One region of the Paenibacillus sp. P4_E11 genome, then DNA from elsewhere that is predicted to be linked to it. Evidence: a T-box and tRNA genes for the amino acid it is inferred to sense, from the RefSeq annotation. Region 1 holds a T-box; the other holds one or more tRNA genes.
What was found. A T-box is a leader RNA that pairs with one kind of tRNA and senses whether it is charged. The one in region 1 lies ahead of leuS (leucine--tRNA ligase), so its partner is inferred to be a tRNA-Leu.

Region 1 (8,895 bases):
ATTTGTGTGAAATGGACGGAAGCCCCCGCCTCTACAACCCAGAACGTCATGCGGTTGCACAGATCCGCTAATCGCGCGATCCATCCTCCTGCTGGCAACCACACGAGCGATATTAGCAATGCGACCGAACCGAGCGGTAATGTAATGAAGCTGATGAATGGAACGAGCAGCAAGTTCGCGAACCAGGACAGCAGGGAGAAAGAGTTGAAGTAGTAGATCGAGATGGGAAAAGAAATAAGCTGCGCGACTGATGTGACAGCGATGGCAGATTTCAAGGCAGGTGAACGAATCGGCAGCAGGCTGGAAAATCTCGGCACCCCGACGATGAGCCCCGCTGTAACGATAAATGACAGTTGAAAGCTCACGTCGTACAAGTAATACGGCTCCCACAACAGCATGATCAACGCAACGGCACTCAGTATATGGAGACCATCCTTCAAGAGATTACGTCTCGCTGCGTACAAAGCTATCATCGCCATCAGTCCGGCACGGACGACAGAAGGAGAGCCGCCGGCTATCGCTGTATATAGAGGTACGATCACCATAGTAATGACCAACGTCTTCTCCCGGGTTAAGCCTAATAGCCGAAGCAAGCCCAGGCAGCCCGCAACGACAACAGCCACATGCAAACCCGAAATGGCCAACACGTGCGTTAATCCCAGCCTGGAGAACTGCTGGTAGCGATCCGGATCAAAGTGTTCTGTAATACCTAATACCAAGCTCTTCATATACCCCGCTTGTTCGGGATCGAACAGCAGATCGAAGCGTCCTCCGAGATATTCACGGAGGTCATCGTTCCAGCGAAGCACGGTTAAGGTCGACCATCCAGACTCGTTCGCCTTGCTGATCTTCTGGACAGAGCTAAGCCCCTTCACCGTCAGGATGCCATGGATATGGTGACGGTACAAGTAGCGGCGATAGTCGAATCCGCCGAAGTTGCGTGCAGGCTCCGGGGCTTTCAACGTACCGGTCAGCACAATACGGTCGCCTCTCCCCATGCTCGAGGCTTTTGCTTGGTCTGATTGCTCCAGCAAGCGGATTGAGACTTGCAACCGTTCTGAACGATTCGACACGATCGTACCAGCCACAGTTTCGATCCGCTCGGCCTGCACAGTCAACGACACCTTATCCCCATCCACCTCAACGGTGGAAATGATCGAACCTTCGAACCTCACTTCCGATCCGAATGCATGATGGGCAAGACTGGTCGAGTTACGATCATCGTAACCATGGAAGTAGCAAGCGGCAACGAGCAGCAACAACGCCGCATTCACATAACGGGTTCCGGGCGGCTTGAACACCCCGAGAATCGACCAAGCCAGCAGACAAACTACCCCAACTCTCCATCCCAGCCACGCAAACCCCGCATACTCAGCCACCACATATCCCGCAACCCACAGCACGGCAGCTTGTACGATTGGTCTGTTCCTCACGCTTACATCCTCCTATACAACGACAAAAAAACCTCTCCCGCCAATTCAGCGAGAGAGGTTCTTCCTCTCATGTAACGTATATTGCAGATTAATGGGTTACCGTCGCAATGCTACCACTCGGGGGTTCGTAATCCGCTAATTCGCGGAACACAATACCCTTCGTTTGCATCATCTTCGATACCTTGTCCTGATCCTTAGGATAAATACGGTGGTAGACAATCTCGACAATACCGCTATTCGCGAGCATATTCGCACATGTCCAGCACGGCTGGTCGGTCACATATACCGTGGAGCCTTCGCGGTCATCGCGATCGGTGAACAACAGTAAGTTTTGCTCGGCATGAATCGTTCGGATACATCTCTGCTTCTTGACCATCGTTTCCTGGCCATCCTGAAGCTTGACTTCGAACTCCTCAACAAGCATGCAGCCCTCCTCTGAGCAATCGGGCAACCCCATCGGAGCCCCGTTGTACGCAGTTCCGAGCAGCTTCTTGCCTTGCACGAGCACCGCCCCCACGTGTCTTCGCGAACACTGCGAACGAGTAGAAACCATATAGGCAATGTCCATGAAATACGTGTCCCAGTTTTTGCGCGGTGGATGGGTATTCACGCTTGTTGGCTCGACCGGATCGCTTGATCAAGATCGAATAAGATGTCATCGATCGCTTCGGTCCCTATGGACAGCCGGATCATTCCTGGCGATACCCCTGCCGATTCGAGCCCTGCTTCTTCAAGCTGGCTGTGTGTCGTGCTGGCTGGGTGAATAATGAGCGACTTGGAGTCACCTACATTCGCCAAGTGGGAGAACAGCTTGACGTTCTCGATTACTTTCTTCCCGGCAGCCAGACCGCCCTTGATCCCGAACGTTAGAATGGCACCATGACCATTGCTCAAGTACTTCTGTCCGAGCTTGTAGGAAGGATGGTCTTCCAATCCAACATAGTTCACCCATTCGACCGCTTCATGCTGCTTGAGGAAGGTGGCCGTCTTCAAGGCGTTGGAGCTGTGGCGCTCCATGCGCAGATGAAGGGTCTCCAACCCTTGCAACAACAGGAACGAGTTGAACGGCGAGATCGTCGCGCCGATATCTCTGGCAAGCTGCACGCGGGCTTTGATAATGTACGAGATCGGACCGAGTGCGTCCCAATATACTATACCATGGTAGCTCGGGTCCGGCTCTGTGAAGCCAGGGAACTTCCCGCTTTCTTTCCAATTGAACTTACCGCCGTCCACGATGACTCCACCGATCGAAGTACCATGACCGCCGATGAACTTCGTAGCCGAATGCACGACGATATCCGCACCGTGTTCAATTGGACGCATCAGATAAGGGCTAGGGAACGTATTGTCCACGATTAATGGGATTCCGTTCTCGTGCGCAATCGCAGCTACCGCCTCTACGTCCAGTACATCACCCTTCGGGTTGCCGATCGTTTCCGCGTACAATGCTTTCGTATTGGGAGTAATCGCTTTGCGGAAATTTTCCGGATCGCTTGAATCCACGAAGTGAACCTTGATGCCCATCTTAGGCAGCGTGATAGCGAACAGATTCGATGTTCCGCCATACAAGCTTGATGAGGAGACGATCTCGTCTCCAGCAGAAGCGATATTCAAGATCGAGTATGTAATCGCAGCTTGGCCTGAAGAAGTAGATAGCGCGCCAACCCCGCCTTCCAGAGCGGCGATCCGCTTCTCGAACACGTCAGATGTTGGGTTCATCAAGCGAGTATAGATGTTACCGAATTCCTTCAATGCGAATAAATTGGCTGCATGCTCAGCGTCCTTGAACGCGTACGATGTTGTCTGGTAAATAGGTACCGCGCGGGACATTGTAGTAGGATCGATTTCTTGACCTGCGTGAACAGCTAACGTATCAAGTGATAATTTGCGCTCTTCTGTCATAAATGATATTCCTCCCTATACGATTCTCTATAGTCTTCCTCACCATCTTCTCATATCTGCAACTAAATGAAAAGACTCGAACTCTCATTCCGTAACAATCTCATTTTTAATAGATTCGTACAATTTCTCTCCGATACCTTTCACCTTCCGAATGTCTTCCGGCTTGGCGAAAGCCCCTGTCTTCTCCCGATAATCTATAATGGCTTGCGCCTTGGCTGGCCCGATTCCGGGCAATCGATCCAACTCCACTAACGTCGCTTTATTCAGGTTCAACTTACCGGGAACAGCAGGCTTTGGTGAGGAAGGTAACGCGGATGACTTGGGTTGAGTGGGTTGAGCAGACTGAGTCGGTTTGACAGTATGTTTAGCAACAGGTTGAGCAGGTTGCGCTGTTGAGACATCTCCGTGGAACAAGGCTTGCAATTCGTCACCACGCTCCTGCCAGCCGTTCATCTCAGCAGGCGCCATCCAAGGCTTTGTGATGTACAACATTACAGTGATAATGACCAGGGCCATCCCGATCCCGCACCATACATTTTGTCTAGTAAAAACAGCTTTTCCCATAGCGCCCCTCCGCGAATTTGCTATTTTATAATTGGGTATCATTACATCCGGTATTGGCGCATATACATACAAGATAACCCCACAAAGTGACGAAAGCCTTCGAAGTTTATTCCTATTACTTTACGGGGACCCCGGGACTAAAGGCTTGGTCTGTCGATTTGTCAGGTACCACGGAAACGCGTAGGAGGGATTCATGTGAAGGTTGGATTCATCGGGACAGGCAGCATGGGAAGTATTCTCATTGAATCATGGATTCGTTCGGGAGCGCTGCAGCCTGACGACATTGTCGCAAGCAACCGGACTTTCAGTAAAGTAAAAATTCTCGCCAACCGTTATCCGGGGCTGAAAGCAGCGAGCTCCAACATCGAAGTAGCCAGCGAGAGCGACATCGTATTCCTATGCATGAAACCTGTGGAATATAAAAAAGTGTTAGATGAACTGAAAGGGCTGCTTGTTCCCAGCCAGATTGTAGTATCGATCACGAGCCCTGTTCTGATCAAGCATCTGGAACATTTATTGAATTGCAAAGTTGTTAAAATGATTCCAAGTATCACGAATTATGTATTGAGCGGCGCTATGTTGTGCATCTACGGGAAGCTCATATCACACGACGATAAGACCATGCTCAATCAGTTGTTCCGCGCCATCAGCACACCGGTGGAAGTGAAGGAAGATTATACAAGAATCAGTTCCGATCTGTCCAGCTGCGGACCCGCCTTCCTCTCCTACTTCCTGGAGAAGCTGATCGACGCCGCTGTTGAAGAAACCGGCATCCCACGCGAGGAAGCGAATCGTCTTACTTGCGAGATGTTGTTAGGCACTGGCAAGCTGTTAACGGAAGGTGGTTTCACTCCGGAGTCGTTGCGTGAACGCGTGTCGGTCCCCGGAGGTATAACCGAGGCGGCCATTATGCTGATGTCGACAGAACTCGATGGCATGTTCAACCGTCTTATTGGCATTACCCATGCCAAATATTATGAAGACGTGGAGAAGGTCGAGAATTTGTTCTATGGCAAGATCGTGGAATAGTTTTTTTCAAAAAGAAAGCTTACCTGCCCGGGAGAGGACGAAACGTCTCTTGTCCCTAAGGCAGGTAAGCTTATTTATTTCCCCACAAAGTGAAGTAAAGCTCCGATGAGTATTCCTATTACTTTGCGGGGGGCCCCGAAAACATCATTTCCCCACAAAGTGAAGAAAAGCTCCGAAGTTTATTCCGATTACCCAACGACCAGATTCACCAACTTGCCCTTAACGGCAATTACTTTGCGGACCGATCGGCCGGCAATCGCTTCTTGTACTTTCTCCAGCCCAAGTGCGATTTCTTGCATAGCCGCTTCATCGGTACCGCCCACGATCAGCACACGGTCAGCGATCTTCCCGTTCACTTGCACGACGATCTCGACTTCGTTGTCGACAGTCAACGCTTCGTCATAAGTCGGCCAAGCGGCGTAAGTGATCGACTCTTTGGCGCCAAGACGCTGCCACAGCTCTTCGGCCAAGTGCGGTGCAATCGGCGACAGCATCTGTGTGAACTGCTTGATTGCCGCGAGCGGAAGCTGCTCGGTCTTGTACGCTTCATTGACGAAGATCATGAGCTGGCTGATCGCCGTATTGAAGCGCAGAGCATCCATGTCTTCCGTAATTTTCTTGATCGTTCTGTGCCATGTTCGTTTGAACGCCTCGGAAGTGCCGGCTTCGTCCACCGTAATTTTCGGATTCAATCCGCCGTCTTCCGTTACAATCAAGCGCCATACCCGGCTCAAGAACCGGAAGCTGCCTTCCACACCGTTCGTATTCCAAGGCTTCGTCGCTTCCAACGGTCCCATGAACATCTCGTAGACACGCAGCGTATCTGCGCCGAACTCATTCACGATATCGTCCGGATTGACGACGTTGCCACGCGACTTGCTCATCTTCTCCATATTCTCGCCCAGAATCATACCCTGATTGACGAGCTTGTAGAACGGCTCCTTCGTATTCACGACCCCAATATCGTACAGCACCTTATGCCAGAAGCGGGCATACAGCAAGTGGAGCACCGCATGCTCAGCTCCGCCGATGTACAGATCGACCGGCAGCCATTCTTTCTGCAGCTCTGGCGAGCACAGCGCCTGATCGTTGTGCGGATCGATGAAGCGCAAGTAGTACCAGCAACTTCCCGCCCATTGCGGCATCGTGTTCGTCTCGCGGCGTGCAGGCTTCCCAGTCTCAGGATCGACCGTATTAACCCATTCGGTCACGTTGGCAAGCGGCGATTCACCCGTACCAGACGGACGAATCTCGTCCACTTCCGGCAGCAGCAGCGGCAGCTGGTCGTCCGGCACCGGCTTCATCGTGCCATCTTCCAGATGGAGAATCGGAATCGGTTCTCCCCAGTAGCGCTGGCGGCTGAACAGCCAATCTCTCAACCGGTATGTGATTTTGCCTTGACCTTTGCCATTCGACTCCAGCCATTCGATCATCTTAGCAATGGCTGCTTCATTGTTCAGGCCATCCAACAGCCCGGAGTTCACATGCTCTCCGTCACCCGCGTACGCTTCATTGGCAACGTCGCCGCCGCTCACGACTTCGATAATCGTCAGCTCGAACTGCTTGGCGAATTCCCAGTCGCGTTGGTCATGTCCCGGCACTGCCATAATGGCGCCTGTGCCGTATCCAGCCAACACATAATCAGCGATCCAGATCGGCACCTTGACGCCATTCACCGGATTAATCGCATAAGCTCCTGTGAATACGCCGGACTTATCCTTGGCCAGATCTGTGCGCTCCAGGTCGCTCTTCCGAGCCGCCTTGTCCTGGTATTCCTTCACAGCTGTAGCTTGTTCGGAAGTCGCTATGACCGACACCAATTCATGCTCCGGTGCCAGTACACAGTAAGTGGCACCGAACAGTGTATCAGGACGAGTCGTGAACACCGTCAATTGTTGTCCGGCGTGTCCTTCGATCGCGAAGTGAACCTCCGCCCCCTTGGACTTGCCGATCCAATTACGCTGCATATCCTTGATGCTCTCCGACCAGTCCAGCTCTTCCAGGTCATCCAGCAACCGCTCGGCATACTCGGTTATTTTCAACACCCATTGGCYCATTGGCTTGCGAACAACCGGATGGTTACCGCGTTCGCTCAGTCCATCGATAACCTCTTCATTGGCAAGAACAGTTCCAAGTGCGGGACACCAGTTTACCGGAACCTCCGCTACATAAGCGAGTCCGCGATTGTACAGCTGGATGAAGATCCATTGCGTCCACTTGTAGTAATCCGGATCCGTCGTACTCAGCTCGCGGTCCCAATCATAGGAGAAGCCAAGTGATTTGATCTGCCTGCGGAAGTTGTCAATGTTCACGAACGTAATGTCACGGGGATGCTTGCCTGTGTCCAGCGCATGCTGTTCAGCTGGTAAGCCGAACGCATCCCAACCCATGGGGTGCAGGACGTTGTAGCCGCGCATCCGCTTGAAGCGGGACACGATATCGGTAGCCGTATACCCTTCCGGATGGCCGACATGCAGGCCTGCACCAGAAGGATAGGGGAACATATCCAAGGCATAAAATTTCGGCTTGGACGAGTTCTCTTCTACCTTGAACGACTTGTTGACGTCCCAATACTGTTGCCATTTCGGTTCGATTTTCTGAGGAATGTATCCTTGTTCTCTTTCTTTCTGTTGATCGTGATCCGGTTGTGTCATGACGATTCTCGACTCCTTCAGTAACTTGTAACAAGCTTAATTAACAAAATAAAAACCCCACGCCTCTAGCATAACGCTAGGGACGAGAGGTTCTAGTTCCCGTGGTACCACCCTAGTTGGTTCAAGGCGTACTTCACCTTCAACCCACTCTAACCCCTTAACGCGGGGACACGATCCGGTTCAGCCGACTGCGAAACTGACGAATGTTGCTTCATCAATCCGGTGTCGGGTTTACCTTCTGGCTCCAAGGTGAGTTCGTTGTTCTCATCCGTCAGCTTGCACCAACCGCCGACTCTCTAGTGTGATGATAATCAACTACTACTCCTATTCGCTGCCTTCGCTAATCTTAATATTGGGACGGTTATTCCCAATAAAATCTTCTTGCTATTATACTGGTGGAACACGGTCGTTGTCAAGCAGATCGTAAGCACTTCAGAGATTTCGGCTTTATTTTCCAATTTTAAGCTAAGCAGTTCTAGCGATGTGAGTAATGACAAAAAAGTAAAAAGATCGAGCGTCTTTCTCCCGCGTCAACAATGTCTGCAGCATTTTTCGTACTCTCGAAAAGCTCTACACCGTCCAACCCGACTACGACAAGACCGCCAATCGTTCCTTGCTGAAACACGTGATTACGCCGCGCTTTCTGGATAATGTGCTGATGCGTTTGCTGCAGAACGCTAAGGTCGTATCTGACTAGAGATTCCCGAATCGCATCAATGAACGGCAGGCGGACACTGGGCAGCAACTTTTGAAACCGCCCGCACCGCAGCTATCCGATTAATTGGTTGAAACTTTCCATCGGTGTTCTACATCTTATTAAAAACTCCTTTCAAACCCATAATTCTCAGCTAAATTGCGACTTTTCGCTTACCTCTGTCTACCTCCGCTATCCCATGCTCCTACTGCATTATTCATACGTTAAAAATTTTCAGTCCCGAAAGTTCTGCTTGATTCATGACCTATGCAGTTCACGTCATTAACTGGCAATCCGGCACCACACTAAAAATGTACAGAAATATTTCCAATAAATACGCGAAAAACAACAAAATAACTTGACTTTTTGGAAGTTCCCCCATAATCGCGAAAGATACCTTTTTATAGGGTATATCTTCTAAATTATAGTGGTCTTACAATGTCAGCATTGCAAAAAACCGAAGTTTAAAGAACTGAATCACGGCGTATGTGCAGGAGCACCTATCCTGAAGAGCCTGTGGGATCGATTTGACTTCTCTCTGTTGCTAACCCAATCCGGCATCTTGAGACACAACGGAAAGCCGTCCTGGCTTATGTTTCAGCCTTGGAAGCTGGCTCAG
Region 2 (8,895 bases), on a different contig from region 1:
ATAAGCTTGACCCCGGTCTGTTCGGCGTGCTCTATTGGCGGGTCATCCGCCTTGTTACCGCCGCTGCAACCACCGATTACCGCTGTCATTCCAAGCAGCACGGCGGCCATTGTCAACTGCACAACCTGGTTTTTTCTCATAATGGGACTCCTTCTCCGGTATAAGCATCTCTTTGTAGTTGAACAACAAGCACCAATCCATCATACTCCGCCGAAGTAATTCCGACAAAGACCAAATGTTCGCAAATCAGATGATTTATGAGTATAAAAGCAACTCGTTGAACTTGAAGCGATATGTATCAATGAAATTGCACCATTTACGTTGTATTCACTAATTAAGACGATTGTAATTGGAAAATAGTTGCATCTTTTTTATATTATTTTGAAATCCAATTCGTAAGCTCCTCTTGAATGTTCTTTCTTGAATGTGGTACTTTAACGGAAAGGAAACATCTTTGGGCTTAGCGCACGAACCACATTGCTTTAGGAGGAATCACATGGAAGAACTGAAAAGAAGAATCATACAAGAAAGTAACATCGTGTCCAATCATGTGTTGAATTTGGATACGATCTTGAATCATCAGGTGGATCCACCGTTTATTATGGAGATGGGCAAGCAATTCGCCAAGCTATACCGTGAACAATCGATTACGAAGGTGCTGACGATTGAGTCTTCCGGAATTACCGTAGGCTTCGCTACGGCACTGGAGCTTGGTGTTCCACTCGTATTCGCTCGTAGGAAGAAGACGCTGACGACGGAGACCGAAGTGTATGCCGAGCGGGTTCCATCTTTTACTAAAGGGATTGTAACGGACATTCTCGTATCGAAGCGCGTCCTTGGACCTGAAGACCGTGTCTTGCTGATCGACGACATTATCGCGAACGGTGATGCTGCACGCGGCCTGATACGTGTCATCGAGCGTTCTGGAGCTACGCTGGTCGGACTTGGTATTGTCATTGAGAAAAGCTTCCAAGCCGGAGCGCGTACGATCCGTGAAAGCGGTATTCGGTTGGAATCGTTAGTTCAAATTCAATCTCTTGATCAGGGTGAGGTACGCTTCCTCTAAACTCAAAACTGAGATGAATTGGAATCTTTCCTACGCGTGCATTTTCATTTATAATAAATGTATGCGTTAGAGAGGAGGCATCGGTATGGGGAATGAGCAAGTATCTACGGATTACATGAAGACCAAGTTGTCTGAAGCGAAGGTTCATTTTGAGCGTGCTCTCGATTGTAAACACACAGAGTTTGATGATTTGTACCCCTATATGATCGAGCATCCTCAGTTTTTCTGGTATAAACGTTATGTGGCGTGGTCGGAGCTATTGACTATCGTCAAGCTGTGCAAGGAATTATCCATTGAATGGATGCCTATGTTTACCCAGCAACAGGTCGATTATGTCGAAAGCCGTGTTATGTCCGGCAAGGTGTTGGATGATTGGTATGAGAAGAATGATTCCAAAGAACATGTAGGCTGATCATCATAGAAGGCGGACAGGACGAGGTGGCGGCGGCCATTGTCGGTCCTGTTCGTTTTTTTGTACGATTCAGAAAGTATAACTTCGCTGATTGTTCATCGTCTCGGTAAACGCACGGCGTCAGGACGCCGTCAGGCGATTATCCTTGATCACGGGAATGGAAGGAGCATAGAACGATGATTACGGACGAGCAATTGGATGAGTACCGGCTGAACGGCACAAAGATCAGGGTGGTTCGAGATTCAGAGCCGGAGAATGACGTACGGGGCTTCGTTGTAGCGTGGGACGACGAGACGGTAATGGTGCGCAAGTCGAACCGGAAGATCGTTAAGTTGGCGCGAACCTACAAGTATCAGCCGACAGCTCACGATCGCAACGAACCGGAGTAATTCTAGTTGTTGAACGTGATGGGATAGGAGTGAATACGATGGGGCAATGGCCCATCTTGGAATTAGATGCTTTCCCGGGGATTAAGCATGGCCTGATTGAAACGCTGGACAGTCCGGTACTGTGTGTTGTTTCGGAGTATCCATTGAAAACATTGAATTCCTCCATATGGGGAGGCGGATTCTCAAGCAGTCGGTTTATTATGAACCGACAAGTACCCAAATCATACATGAGCGATGACCCAGCAGAGGAAATGCAGCAGTTTCTGCAAAGGGCGGGTTATCCAGCCGATGAGTCCGTAGGTATGTTGACCGCCGCGTGGGTCGATCACGCCGGCCGATGCCTGATGACGCTGGAGGAGCTTAGCGTCTGCTCGTGGGTAACTGTCGGGCTCGGCAACACGGCTAGATCCGGCGATTGCGCGGATACCGATCGGTTGTATCCAGGGACGATCAACTGCATCGTCCTGGTGGACGGCCAGCTAAGCGACGCAGCCATGGTCAACGCGGTCATTACCGTGACGGAAGCAAAGACAGCGCTGCTGCAGGATCTAGTTATCACCGTCGGTACGGACGGACGTCTCGCCACCGGTACTACGACTGATGCGGTTGTGATTGCTGCGACGGATCGGGGGAGGAGCTATTCTTATGCGGGTACAGCCACACGACTGGGTTATTTGATCGGTAGAACGGTGTACGACGCCGGGAAACAAGCGGCGCTGGATTACTTGGAAGTGATGCGGCAACGCGCGGCTGCCAAATAAATTTGTATCGGTTGTTGACATCGATTGTGAAGATGTGATATATTGTTTCTTGTCGCCGCTAAAGACAACATGCGGTCGTGGCGGAATTGGCAGACGCGCTAGATTCAGGTTCTAGTGGGGTAACAGCCGTGGAGGTTCGAGTCCTCTCGACCGCATCATAAGCGATGGAATAAACTCTCCAAGTGATCTTGGAGAGTTTATTGTTTTGCGGAAAAGTAATAAATAATATGTTACTTTAGCTTAAATTCCTTGTGACTTTTCAATGCCATTTCAAGCGGTGACATGTACATCCATATTGGAAGTCACATTTATTCTTTTTGAAGTTGAGGAAGTCAATCCATCCGGGTATTACGAAGTAACCGATCCGGAAGAAGAAATGTTATTGTTGAGCGCCCTTGAGGGAGAACAAGCATCCCTTTCCAAAGAGAAGTATTGGCACAGTTTTCTCGGCGTAATTTCACAATAAGATTGTTTGGACATGAGAATGACACTTATAACATCGGGGAAATCCTCGGTCATGGCGGAATTGACAGACGCGCACGGTTCAGGTCCGTGTGGTAGCAATACCGTGGAGGTTCGAGTCCTCTTGACCGCACCATACCCTCAAATGAAACTCTTCTTAGGAAGGGTTTTTCTTTTTGATCTAACATACCATGGGTGTCTCATTCACATACGCCGCGGATTTCACGATATAATCGTCGCCGCCCAAGCTGAGGCCTCTGATCTTGTCCATGTCCTAGCCGCGCGCGCTAAAGAATAGAATCGGCGTATCTTACGTTTTCCGAATTTGCCTGCAAAGCTCCAGCCCGCTCTGGCCGGGCATCATCACGTCCAGCAAAATGCAGTCGACCCGGTTGCACTCCAATGCTTCTATCGCTTGAGCGGTGTTAGATGCTTCCAAGACTTCGAACTGTTCGTCTTCGAGATAATCCCTCATTAATTCGGCGATTTCTATATCGTCGTCGACGATCAATACCGTGCGTTTCATATTCATGTTGTTTCCTCCAAATTAGCGCAGATGATCCTGAATTGGCACCTTTATAGCATATCCACCCTAGCCCGTATCCCGATTGAGCGGAATGTAACCGCATGTTGAGCGTTTTGTGACTTTTTCGCTCAGTGTTTTGTGATATTCGCAGGTTATCGTTAGCAATGTCGATATGCGAAATCACTGCGGGAGGGAGGAAAAGCGCATGCAAGTCGGGGGATTCATTTTCAAAATATTGGCTTGGGTATTTTTAGCCTGTATTGTGGCACAAGTATTTATCGCCGGAATGGCCACTTTCTCGGATGCTACGAATTGGGAGACGCACAAATCGTTCATCAAAATATTCGCCCTGGCTCCCCTGCTTATGTACCTGCTGACTTTCGTCGGCGGAATCAAGGGGCGTAAACGTTGGGTGAGTCTTGGACTGTTCGCGCTCGTCGTGTTCCAGTTTCTGTCGATTCAAGTTTTCTCGTCGGCCGGCTTAATCGCGGCGTTGCACCCGGTAGTCGCTTTGGTGTTGTTCTGGGGTTCGGTCCAAACGGTAAAAAACAATCCGAAAGAAATTCAAGCGACAAGCTGAAGAGGAGGGTTAAACGATGAATACACGTTTAGACGGACAACTGGCGCTCGTAACAGGAGGAAGCGGAGGCATCGGAAGCGCGATCGCGCGACGGCTTGCGTCCGAAGGAGCGATCGTCGCGGTCCATTACATGCGGAATCGGGAAGGCGCGGACGAGTCAGTTCGCGTCATCCGGGAGGAGGGGGGCAAGGCCGCGGCCTTTCAAGCCGATCTGACGAAGCTTGACCAAATTAACGCCTTGGCCGATCAGGTTCGAACCGCGTTCGGCGCTTCCGTCGACATCCTGGTGAACAACGCCGGCCAGATGAGCCGCCGGGTACCGATGTTCGAACTGACGAAAGATTATTACGATGAGATGCTGGATGCCAATTTCAAGTCTAGCGTGTTTTTATCCAAGGCCGTATTGCCCGCGATGGCGGAAAAGAAAAAAGGCAATATCGTGAATATTGCCTCGCTCGCGGCCCACATCGGCGGAGGTCCCGGCGTCGCACTGTACGCATCGGCTAAGGCGGCGATGCTCGCCTTTACGAAGAACATCGCCAAGGAATTCGCCGGCCAAGGCATTCGCGTCAATGCCATCACTCCCGGTGTCATTGCCAACACGTCGAACGACCGGTTCAAAACCGAGGAAATCCGCAAGTCCATTATCGCGGGCATCCCGCTGGGGCGGGAAGGGCTGCCGGAAGACGTAGCCAACGGCGTGTTGTATTTGGTATCCGACTTGTCCGCGTTCGTGACCGGAGAGACGATCGAGATCAACGGCGGCATGTTCATGCGTTAAATGTATCTAAGAGAGAATTAATTGTAAAAAAAGGAGAATCGAATACCATGGAAACTAATTTCAATCCGCAATGGGCTAAACTTATTCAATCGCAGCATCCCGAGAAAGTATTGACTTTTGCGCGTCATCTGGATGACAAAGTGTTAGCGGCGATTTACGGCATGGATGTGGATACGTACCTGATCGTCAAAGGCCAATTGACGCAGCAAGCGAAAGAAGCGGCGGAGCATCTGCTGGAGTATCCCGATTTTGCCGCTCGAGTCGACCGCTTGCCGTTCAAAGCGGGCGAAACCGTTATCGGAGTGGGCGAAAGCACGACGGACGACTTGCTTTCGTGGTTCGAAATTCTTCGTCACCTGCTCGAACTGCAAAGGCCGCAGGACGGAATTCGCCTGATCAACGAAGGGATATCCGGTAATACGTCAACCCAAGTGCTTGGCCGAATCAATGGAATCGTCGCCAAACAACCGGATTGGATCCTTTGCATGATCGGAGGCAACGACGCTATGCGGGTCGGTCCAGAATACGCCAAAACGCAAGTGAGCGCCGATGAAACAGCCAAAAACTTTCACGAGATTCGGCGGATTGCCGCGGCGAGATCCCAATCCCGCTGGGTATGGATTACGCCGACGACTTTCGACGAAGCGCGAGTTGCCGCGTATCCATATTTCCAGATGGGGCAACTCAGATGGAGAAACGAAGACATTGTTGCCGTGGGCGAAACGATCCGCGGCATGTCCGATCCGGTCGTAAACATGCAAGCGGTTTTCGGACAACCGGCGCAGGCAAAATACATCGGTCCGGATGGAGTCCACCCTTCGATCGACGGTCACATCGCGATCGTTCGTTGGGTTGTCGAAAGTCTTACCGGGGGCAAAGAGAGATGAAAGTCGTCGTATTCGGAGCTACGGGCGGAACCGGCCGCCAAGTCGTCGCCCAGGCCATTGAGGCGGGCCACGAAGTTACCGTCATCGCACGGAATCCCGAAGCCGTCGAAATTCGCAGCGAACGGTTGGAAATTTTCCAGGGAGACGTGCTTGACCTAGCATCGTTCAGCAAACGGATTGTCGGTCAAGACGCAGTATTATCCGCGCTTGGCGTCAATCATTGCAAGCCTACAACCGTCTACTCCAAAGGAACGGGAAATATCGTGAAAGCGATGCAGGAGGCGGGGGTGCGCCGATTGATCGGCCTGTCCTCCGCCGGCTTGGAGATCCCTGACGATACGCCGTGGATGATGCGGCAAACGATCAAGCTCATTATCCAGCCGATGTATAAATACGCTTACGAGGACATGGCCCAGATGGAGGAGAAGCTGCGGAGATCCGGGCTGGACTGGACCGTTGTTCGTCCTCCGCGGCTGACGAACGGACCGAAGACGGGGACTTACCGGACGGCGCTTAATAAGCATTTGTCCAAGGCGCAGGGTATTTCGCGGGCGGATTTGGCTGACTACATGATCAAATCGGTTCATGACCCGGCGTCCTATCAAGCCGTCGTCGAAATATCCAATTAAACGGAAAGAAAGGAGAGCAATCCGATGTCAAGCATCCGTACGTCAAAGATCGGCTGGGTCATCGCAGCGCTGCTGCTCGGCATTCTGATGGCGGCGATGGACAATACGATCGTCGCGACCGCCATGGGGATGATCGTATCGGATTTGGGAGGTTTCGACCTCTTCGTATGGGTGACTTCCGCCTATATGGTCGCGATGATGTCGGGAACGCCGATTTTCGGCAAACTATCCGATATGTACGGCCGTAAAATCTTTTTCGTCAGCGGTTTGGCGATTTTCATCGTTGGCTCCATCCTGTGCGGAACCGCCCAAAGCATCGTTGAGCTGAGCATTTACCGGGCCATTCAGGGAATCGGCGGCGGCGCGATCATGCCGATCGCTTTTACGATCATTTTCGATGTGTTTCCGCCGGAGAAGAGGGGGAAAGTCGGCGGTTTGTTCGGCGCCGTATTCGGCGTATCCAGCATCTTCGGACCGCTTCTCGGCGCTTACTTGACGGAGACGCTGAACTGGCGGTGGGTGTTCTACATTAATCTTCCGCTCGGCATTATTTCACTTATCTTGGTCGCTCTTTTTTATCACGAATCGAAGCAGCATGTGAAGCAAAAAATCGACTGGACGGGCGCGATTACGCTCGTGGCGGCCGTCGTCAGTCTCATGTTCGCGCTCGAACTGGGCGGCAACAAATACGACTGGGATTCCGGCGTCATCATCGGATTATTCGCGGCTTTCCTACTGTTTTTACTTGTTTTCATCCGGGCGGAAACGAAGGCGCAGGAACCGATCATTTCCTTCGCGATGTTCAAAAAACGGCTGTTCGCGACAAGCAATGCCGCATCGTTGTTAATCGGTATCACGTTTATTTCCGCGACCGTTTATATTCCGATATTCGTGCAGGGGGTGCTGGGAGGCTCCGCGACGAATTCCGGCAATATTTTGACGCCAATGATGCTCGGGTCAGTCGTCGGCAGCCAGCTTGGCGGATTTCTGACGACGAAAACGAGTTATCGGAACATCATGCTCGGAGCAAGCGCGTTCTTCGTCGCCGGAATCTGTATGCTGGGCATGCTTACGCCGGATACGACGAGAACGATGCTCGTGCTGGACATGTTATTGACGGGGTTTGGCGTCGGATTTTCGTTTTCGGTACTTAGCATGGCTGCGATCCATTCGTTCGACATGAGGCAGCGGGGCGCGGCGACGTCTACGAACCGGTTTATGATTTCGCTGGGAACGACGCTCGGCATTACCGCATTCGGCATTATCCAACGCAATCTGTTCACGAACAAGATCGCCGACAGCGGCATTAAAGGGCTTGCCGCGAACGGCGGGAACGGCGCGGAGGCCAACAGCTTCCTTACGCCTGAAGGCAGGGCTCATATCCCTCACGACGTGCTGGATACGATGGTACAAGCGTTGTCGTACTCGATATCGCGCACGTTCTTGTGGGCGTTAATCCCGGCCGTGCTGGCTGCTGTCGCGATCTTCATGATGTCCAAAGAACGGGTGTCGATAGCTCCTATAGGCAACAGCGGAGGGAAGAGGATGACGGGGGAGCGCAAAGTCCGGACCGGCTGGAAAGTCATCGTCGCGCTTACGTTAATCGCCGCCGGATTTGCCGTGTACCCGTACTTCTTATTCGATCCCGGGGACAGTCGGGTCGCGATCGACGATTCGTTCAGCTTGCATTACCCGCTGCTGCTCCTTCATATTTTCATGTCGCTTTTCGCCCTGCTTGTCGGATGGCTACAATTTCTTCCCAGCCTGCGGGCCAAACGGCCGCACGTTCACCGTATGGTCGGGCGGTTTTATCTAACCTTCGTGGCCGTCGGCAGCGTTTCTGGGCTCGTCGTCGGAATGTACACGGAAAGCTATATTCGACAAATGGCTTTTTTGACCTTGGTGGCATTATGGCTCTTTACCGGATGGAAGGGATATTCGGCCGCCCGGCGCAAGCAATTCGACGCCCACGGCGTGTGGATGACCCGCAATTACGCCTTGACCCTCGTCGCAGCCAGCGCGCGCCTCGTGACGCCGTTATGCATATTGGTGTATATCGCGGGGCATCGGAACGAGCCGTTCCAAGGTGTTCCAGCGATTCTGGAGCATGTGTTGGAAGTCAATATTTGGGTCGGGTTGGTCGTCAATTTTGCCATTTCGGAATGGATTATCATCAATCGCCTCAATAAGTGCAAGTGAGCGCGAACTCTGCAAGGCGTCAGTCGACAAATTCCAAAAGAACACAATAAAGAAAGGAAGCTGACACTTATGGCCATGCCTGAGCAAACCAAAGTATTTTTGGAGGAAGCCGCGAAATTTCCGTCGTTGCATATGCTGACGCCGGAGGAAATGAGAAAAGCCGTCATCGCTACAGCGATTTCGGAAACCTATGAGCTTGCGGA

Region 2: it encodes a tRNA-Leu, which carries the amino acid that the T-box ahead of leuS (leucine--tRNA ligase) is inferred to sense. The anticodon was not compared.

What each region holds. Positions count from the first base shown of each region.
Region 1 is NZ_JBFUIX010000029.1:4,413-13,307, forward strand. Features, by position in the region: gene AC1DWB_RS13390 (DNA internalization-related competence protein ComEC/Rec2) at 1-1,433, opposite strand, end outside; gene AC1DWB_RS13395 (deoxycytidylate deaminase) at 1,522-2,043, opposite strand; gene AC1DWB_RS13400 (homocysteine synthase) at 2,040-3,335, opposite strand; gene AC1DWB_RS13405 (ComEA family DNA-binding protein) at 3,420-3,899, opposite strand; gene comER (late competence protein ComER) at 4,095-4,928, shown strand; gene leuS (leucine--tRNA ligase) at 5,117-7,588, opposite strand; T-box leader at 7,658-7,923, opposite strand; gene AC1DWB_RS13420 (hypothetical protein) at 8,058-8,327, opposite strand.
Region 2 is NZ_JBFUIX010000061.1:2,530-11,424, reverse strand. Features, by position in the region: gene AC1DWB_RS21355 (hypothetical protein) at 1-140, opposite strand, end outside; gene AC1DWB_RS21350 (xanthine phosphoribosyltransferase) at 497-1,066, shown strand; gene AC1DWB_RS21345 (hypothetical protein) at 1,152-1,478, shown strand; gene AC1DWB_RS21340 (hypothetical protein) at 1,655-1,867, shown strand; gene AC1DWB_RS21335 (adenosylcobinamide amidohydrolase) at 1,906-2,628, shown strand; tRNA gene AC1DWB_RS21330 (tRNA-Leu) at 2,700-2,783, shown strand; gene AC1DWB_RS21325 (response regulator) at 3,401-3,622, opposite strand; gene AC1DWB_RS21320 (DUF6220 domain-containing protein) at 3,822-4,196, shown strand; gene AC1DWB_RS21315 (SDR family NAD(P)-dependent oxidoreductase) at 4,213-4,977, shown strand; gene AC1DWB_RS21310 (SGNH/GDSL hydrolase family protein) at 5,025-5,864, shown strand; gene AC1DWB_RS21305 (NAD(P)-dependent oxidoreductase) at 5,861-6,493, shown strand; partial or broken gene AC1DWB_RS21300 (MDR family MFS transporter) at 6,518-8,005, shown strand; gene AC1DWB_RS21295 (DUF2306 domain-containing protein) at 7,982-8,692, shown strand; gene AC1DWB_RS21290 (alpha/beta hydrolase) at 8,762-8,895, shown strand, end outside.